DNA from 3 places in the Micromonospora sp. NBC_01638 genome. Region 2 is predicted to be linked to each of the others. Evidence: predicted binding sites of a transcription regulator. Region 2 holds the regulator's gene; each other region holds the start of a gene.

Region 1 (2,266 bases), 570 kb from region 2:
GTAGCCCAGCTCCGGGGCGACCAGCTCGGCGCCCGTGGAGATCGCGATGTCCTGGAGCATCGCCTTGCGCCGGTCACCGAAGCCCGGGGCCTTGACCGCGCAGACCTTGAGGGTCTTGCGCAGCGAGTTGACCACCAGGGTGGAGAGCGCCTGGCCGTCCACGTCCTCGGCGATGATCAGCAGGGGCTTGCTGTTCTGCAGGACCTTCTCCAGCAGCGGCAGCAGCTCCTCGATCGCCGAGATCTTCTGGGTGGTGACCAGGATGTACGCGTCCTCAAGGACGGACTCCTGACCCTCCAGGTCGGTGACGAAGTTCGGCGAGATGAAGCCCTTGTCGAACTGGAGACCCTCGGTCACTTCCAGCTCGGTGGTGAGCGTCGAGCCTTCCTCGACGGTGATGACACCGTCGCGGCCGACCCGCTCCATCGCCTCGGCGATCAGATCGCCGATCGTGGCGTCCTGCGCGGAGATCGTCGCCACGTTCGCGATCGACTCCTTGCTGGTGACCTCTGCGGCACGGCCGAGCAGCGCCTCGGAGACCTTCATGGCCGCCGCGTCGATGCCCCGCTTGAGGCCGGCCGGGTTGGTCCCGGCGGTCACGTTGCGCAGACCCTCGCGAACCATCGCCTGGGCCAGCACGGTCGCGGTGGTGGTCCCGTCGCCGGCGACGTCGTTGGTCTTGGTCGCCACCTCCTTGACCAGCTGCGCGCCAAGGTTCTCGTACGGGTTGGTGAGCTCGATCTCCTTGGCGATGGTCACACCATCGTTGGTGATCGTCGGCGCACCGAATTTCTTGTCCAGGACGACGTTGCGCCCGCGCGGGCCGAGGGTGACCTTGACCGTGTCCGCGAGGGCGTTGACACCGTGCTCCAGCAGGTGTCGGGCGTCGTCCGAGAAGCTCAGAATCTTCGCCATATATGTCCCTTCGAAGCGCCATTGCCCCGGCCCGGCGAGCCGGACCGGGGCAATGTCACTGATCGGTTGCTTACTTCTCGATGACCGCGAGGACGTCGCGGGCGGAGAGCACCAGGTACTCCTCGCCGGCGTACTTGACCTCGGTGCCGCCGTACTTCGAGTAAAGGACGGTGTCGCCGACCTTGACGTCAACCGGAACGCGGTTGCCGTTGTCGTCGACGCGGCCCGGGCCCACAGCGAGGACAGTGCCCTCCTGCGGCTTCTCCTTGGCGGTGTCGGGGATCACGATGCCCGACGCCGTGGTGGTCTCAGCCTCGTTCGCCTGGACCACGATGCGGTCCTCGAGCGGCTTGATCGCAACCTTGGTCGCGGTAGTCACGGGCATACCCTCCTGGGGTACTGGTTTCGTTGCTGGCCGGCGGGGCCGACCAGCGTCAATTGCCTCATGCCACCGGGCGGGGCCGTCGTCGCGGGTGCCGGTCCGCCTGGCGTGCGCACCCGGGTCGCGAGACCCGGAAGCTGGCACCCTCAGGGTGAGAGTGCTAATCGCAGGTTATTCCGTGGCTAGCACTCCGTCAAGGAGAGTGCCAGCGCGTCGCGCCCCGCCAGCCTTGATTTTCGGGTCGACCCGGACAATGACCGGGTGGATCTCGATCAGCTGGCGGCGCTGCGTACCCCCGAGGGGTCGGCCGCGCTCACGGCGGCGGCCGGGCTGGCCGGCGGCGATCCGCTGGCAGCGGCGTCGGCGCTGCGCGCGGGCGGGGTGCCGCCGACGCTGGCCGCGGCGGCACTCACCCAGGCCGAGCTGCGCCACCGGGCGGTCGGCAAGTTCGGCCCGGCCGCCGCTGGGATGTTCCTCACTCGCCCTGGCCTGGAGCAGGCCACCCGCCGGGTGGTCGCCGACCGTCGGGCCGCGCGGCTGCACGCGGCCGGCGTGCGCACCCTGGCCGACCTCGGGTGCGGCCTCGGGGCCGACGCGCTGGCCGCCGCCCGCGCCGGCATCCGGGTGTACGGGGTGGAGGCCGACCCGGTGACCGCCGCGATGGCCGCCGCCAACGCCGCGGCGGCCGGGCTGGCCGAGCTGTTCACGGTCGAGTGCGGCGACGCCACCGCGTTCGACGTCTCCCGGGTCGACGGGGTCTTCTGCGACCCGGCCCGCCGCACGACCGGCACGGGGCGCCGGATCTTCGACCCGCGCGCCTACTCGCCACCGTGGGATTTCGTCACCGGCCTGGCCGAGCGGGTGCCGCGCACCGTGGTGAAGGTGGCGCCGGGCCTGGACCACGCGCTCATTCCGGCCGGCGCGGAGGCGGAGTGGGTCGGCGTGGACGGCGACCTGGTCGAGGCCGCG
Region 2 (2,266 bases):
CACCCGGGCCCACCTCGCCCTGCTGGGCCAACCGGATCCGCATGCCGTCCTCGACGCCGGCCGGGATCTTGACGGTCAGCGAGCGGCGGGTGCGCACCCGGCCGTCGCCAGCACAGGTGGGGCAGGGGTGCGGGATGGTGGTGCCGTAACCCTGGCACACGGTGCACGGCCGGGCGGAGACCACCTGACCGAGGAAGGTGCGCTGCACCGACTGCACCTCGCCCCGACCGGCGCACGCCTCGCAGGTCGCCAGGTGGGTGCCGGCGGCCGTGCCGGCGCCGGAACAGGTGGTGCAGAGCACCGCGGTGTCGACGGTGATCGGCGCCTCGACGCCGAACGCCGTCTCGTGCAGATCAAGCTCGAGCCGCAGGATCGCGTCCGCGCCGGGCCGGGTACGCGGACGGGGGCCACGGGCACCGCCCGCCGCGCCACCGAAGAACGCGTCCATGATGTCCTGGAAACCGACGAACGGACCGGCTCCGCCGGGGCCGCCCGGGCCGCCGGCACCGCCGCCACCCGGTGCGAGCGGGTCGCCACCCAGGTCGACGATCTGCCGCTTCCGGTCGTCCGAGAGGACCTCGTACGCGGCGTTGATGTCCTTGAACTTCTCCTGAGCCTCCGGGTCCGGATTGACGTCCGGATGGAACTGGCGCGCCAGCTTGCGGTAGGCGCGCTTGATCTCGTCGTCGGAGGCTTCTCGGCTCACACCGAGAATGCCGTAGTAGTCCCTGGCCACTGCGTTCCGTGTCCTCATGTTCGTCTCGCGTTGGCCGATCCGGCGGCAGCAGCCGGCCGTCGGCCCTGACTGATCAGTTCTGGGCCAGCAACTCGCCCACGTAGCGTGCCACGGCGCGCACCGTGGCGATGGTGCCGGGGTAGTCCATCCGGGTGGGCCCCAGCACCCCCAGGCCGCCGACGATGGTGGCGCCCGGGCCGTACCCGGTGCTGACCACGGAGGCGGCCCGCAGGTTGTCGAACTCGTTCTCGTCGCCGATCAGCACCCGGGTCGTGCTCGGCTCGGTCTCGCCGATGAGTTTGAGGAGCACGACCTCCTCCTCCAGCGCCTCGAGGATCGGCCGGAGGGAGCCTTGGAAGTCGAGCAGGCCACCTCGGGTGAGGTTGGCGGTGCCGGCCAGCGCGATGCGCTCCTCGTGCCGCTCGACGAGCGTCTCCAGGAGCACCGTGGCGAGCGTCGTCATCGCCGGACGCAGCTCGGTGGGCGCCTCCTCGACCAGCGCCTGCACCAACGGTGGCGTATCGGACAGCCGGGCGCCGGCGAGCTTTTCGTTGACCAGCCGGCGCAGGTCGGTGACGTCGTCGGGGGGCACCGGCCCGGGCAGCTCCACCAGCCGCTGCTCCACGCGCCCGGTGTCAGCGATCATGACGAGCATCAGCCGGGTGGTCGAGATCGGCACCAGCTCCAGGTGCCGCACCGAGGAGCGGGCCAGGCTCGGATATTGCACGACGGCCACCTGCCGGGTCAGCTGAGCGAGCAGCCGTACCGTGCGGTGCACCACGTCGTCGAGGTCGACCGCGCCGACCAGGAAACGCTCGATGGCCCGGCGCTCGGCCGGGCTGAGCGGCTTGACCCGGGACAATCGGTCGACGAAGAGCCGGTAGCCACGGTCGGTGGGCACCCGGCCGGCACTGGTGTGCGGCTGCCGGATGTAGCCCTCCTCCTCCAGCACGGCCATGTCGTTGCGGACCGTGGCCGGGGAGACCCCGAGCTGGTGCCGCTCGACCAGCGCCTTGCTGCCGACCGGCTCCTGGGTGGAGACGTAGTCCTCGACGATCGCGCGGAGCACGGCGAGCTTCCGGTCGTCGAGACCCATCCTCCGCACCTCCTGTCGCACGTCGGCCGCCGGCGCCATGGGCCGGCCGGGCCGTCCTGGCACTCGACTGTAACGAGTGCCAGTCTACGACGGCGTACCCGCCAGCGCGATGATCAACGGTGGCTCGTCGGTGCGGCCCCCGCCACCCGACTGGGCCGATCGGCCCACACTGCCGGCCGGTGTCGCTCTGGTGCGGCGTTGCCACTGGCCCCTACCGTGACACCCATGACTGAACCTCCTCGCCCTCCCGGAGCGGGTGACCCCGGCAACTACCCGCCGGAGCCGACCTCTCCGGGCCCGTTCCCTTCGGCCGAGCCACCCACCGCACCACTGTCCGGGGCACCTGGCCCGGGCGGCTATCCCCCGCCCGGTGGCTATCCGCCGCCCACCGGTGACCAACCGCCGTCAGGTGGCTACCCTCCGGCTGGCGGCTA
Region 3 (2,266 bases), 890 kb from region 2:
GCCTTGACGGCGACCGACTTGAAGGTGCCACGGACCTTGTTGACCACCAGGGTGGCGAGAGCCTCGCCCTCCAGGTCCTCGGCGATGATCAGCAGCGGCTTGCCCGACTGCATGACCTTCTCCAGGATCGGGAGCAGGTCCTTCACCGACGAGATCTTGCTGTTGGCGATCAGGATGTACGGGTCGTCGAAGACGGCCTCCATACGCTCCGGGTCGGTCATGAAGTAGGCCGAGATGTAGCCCTTGTCGAAGCGCATACCCTCGGTGAGCTCCAGCTCCAGCCCGAAGGTGTTGCTCTCCTCGACGGTGATGACGCCTTCCTTGCCGACCTTGTCCATCGCCTCGGCGATGATCTCGCCGACGGTGCTGTCGCCAGCGGAGATGGAGGCGGTGGAGGCGATCTGCTCCTTGGTCTCGACGTCCTTGGCGAGCTTGGACAGCTCCTCCGAGACGCTCGCGACCGCAGCCTCGATGCCCCGCTTCAGGGCCATCGGGTTGGCGCCAGCGGCCACGTTGCGCAGGCCCTCGCGAACCAGGGCCTGGGCCAGGACGGTCGCCGTCGTCGTGCCGTCACCGGCAACGTCGTCGGTCTTCTTGGCGACCTCCTTGACCAGCTCAGCGCCGATCTTCTCGTACGGGTCCTCGAGCTCGATCTCCTTGGCGATGCTCACACCATCGTTGGTGATGGTGGGGGCACCCCACTTCTTTTCGAGCACGACGTTGCGGCCCTTGGGGCCGAGGGTCACCTTTACGGCGTCGGCGAGCTGGTTCATGCCCCGCTCGAGGCCGCGGCGCGCCTCTTCGTCGAACGCGATCATCTTGGCCATACGGCGTTGTCCTCCTGGACACTCACGGGCCATCCGAGATGTGTGCCCCGGATGGGCCGCCTGGTGTACGCACCTTGGGACGTCGCCACCTGGCGACGACGACGTCCTTCGGCCGGGCCGGATAGCCCGCGACGACCGGCCATGTGCCGCCCCGGCGTCTCCACGCCGGTGCAACCTGGCCCCACCGTCCCGACCATTGGCACTCACGGTATGCGAGTGCCAATGACTTGTTTAGCACTCTCCCCTGCCGAGTGCAAGCACGATGGGGCCGCTCAGCCGAGTTCCGCCGCCAGTCCGGCGCTGTTCACCGGTGCCTCATGAGCCCTCTGCTCGGCGTACGTGACCAGCAGACCAACCATCTGGGCGAGATGCGCCGGCAGGGCCAGCACCGCGGTGACCCCGATCACCGCCACCGCCCCGACCGCGGCACCCGGCGACGCGAAGGGATCCGTACCGAACGCGGAGGTGCCCACCCCTTCCAGGGCGCCAGGGATCACACTGCCGACGATCACCGCCAGGGCCACCAGTGCCACCCGACCGAGCAGCAGGCCGAGCCGGTCGTGGAACATCCGGAACGATCGGCCGATCGGGTTGCGGCGTTCGAAGAGATAGACCGGGCCGGCCATGCTCAGCGCGAACGCCAGGTAGATGCCCGGCAGCACGCAGAAACAGACGCCGATGCCGATGAGCACGCTGATCAGCAGGGTCCAGCCCCACAGCCCGAGTGCCCGACGGAGGCCGTAGCGCAGCGCCGACTCCAGGCTGGCCGGCTGGCCGGCCGCCTGCTGAGTGATCACCCAACTGCCGGCGGCCCACCCGACGGCCTGCACCAACCCGATCAACAGGCTGCCGCCGACCAGCACCCCGAGAAGGCTCACCAGTTCGACGGCGAAGTTGTCCGGCAACACGGCGGTCGGATTCGCCTCGATCTGGGCGTCCCAGTTCGCCGACGGATCAACCCCGAGGGAGATCACCGAGAGCACCGCCGCCGGCAACACCTGGGTGAGCAGCATGATGGGCACCAACTGCCGCCAACCCCGGCGCAGCGCTCCCCCACACCGGTTGAACCAGCCGGCGAGACCGGCACCCGGCGGGGTGACCAGGGCGTCGTTCGGGTCGAACCCGTAACCCGGCGGATACCAGCCTGCCTGCGGCCCCGGATACCACGGCTGCCCACCGTAGGGAACCGCCCCGGGCGGGTAGCCCCCGGTGGGCGGGAACACCCAGTGCGGGGGCGGCGGACCCCAGGCACCCTGCGCGGGACCCCAGCCGGGCGGCGGGCCAGCCGGGCCGCCCGGCGGCACGCCCGGCCCCCACCCGGGTGGCGTGCCTGGTGCCGCGCCGGAACTGCCGGCGGGCGAGGTCGGGTCGGACGGGCCCGGCTCCCCCGGCCCGGTGGGAGGGGTGGGTGGGGGTGGCTGGTCGGTCATGAACGCTCC

The links. The regulator HrcA, encoded in region 2, represses chaperone genes, less so after heat shock. The targets are predictions, from matches to a motif close to GGTTNGCACNCTCNNNNNGAGNGTGCNAACC.
Region 1: a site for HrcA is predicted at 1,433-1,463, ahead of groES (co-chaperone GroES). Genes of this name have one in related genera too.
Region 3: a site for HrcA is predicted at 1,022-1,052, ahead of groL (chaperonin GroEL). Genes of this name have one in related genera too.

The regions. Positions count from the first base shown of each region.
Region 1 is NZ_CP109273.1:1,429,420-1,431,685, forward strand. It holds gene groL (chaperonin GroEL) at 1-915, opposite strand, end outside; gene groES (co-chaperone GroES) at 986-1,300, opposite strand; gene OG811_RS06620 (THUMP-like domain-containing protein) at 1,559-2,266, shown strand, end outside.
Region 2 is NZ_CP109273.1:863,600-865,865, forward strand. It holds gene dnaJ (molecular chaperone DnaJ) at 1-736, opposite strand, end outside; gene hrcA (heat-inducible transcriptional repressor HrcA) at 810-1,832, opposite strand; gene OG811_RS03930 (DUF4870 domain-containing protein) at 2,058-2,266, shown strand, end outside.
Region 3 is NZ_CP109273.1:1,756,636-1,758,901, forward strand. It holds gene groL (chaperonin GroEL) at 1-827, opposite strand, end outside; gene OG811_RS08310 (hypothetical protein) at 1,100-2,257, opposite strand.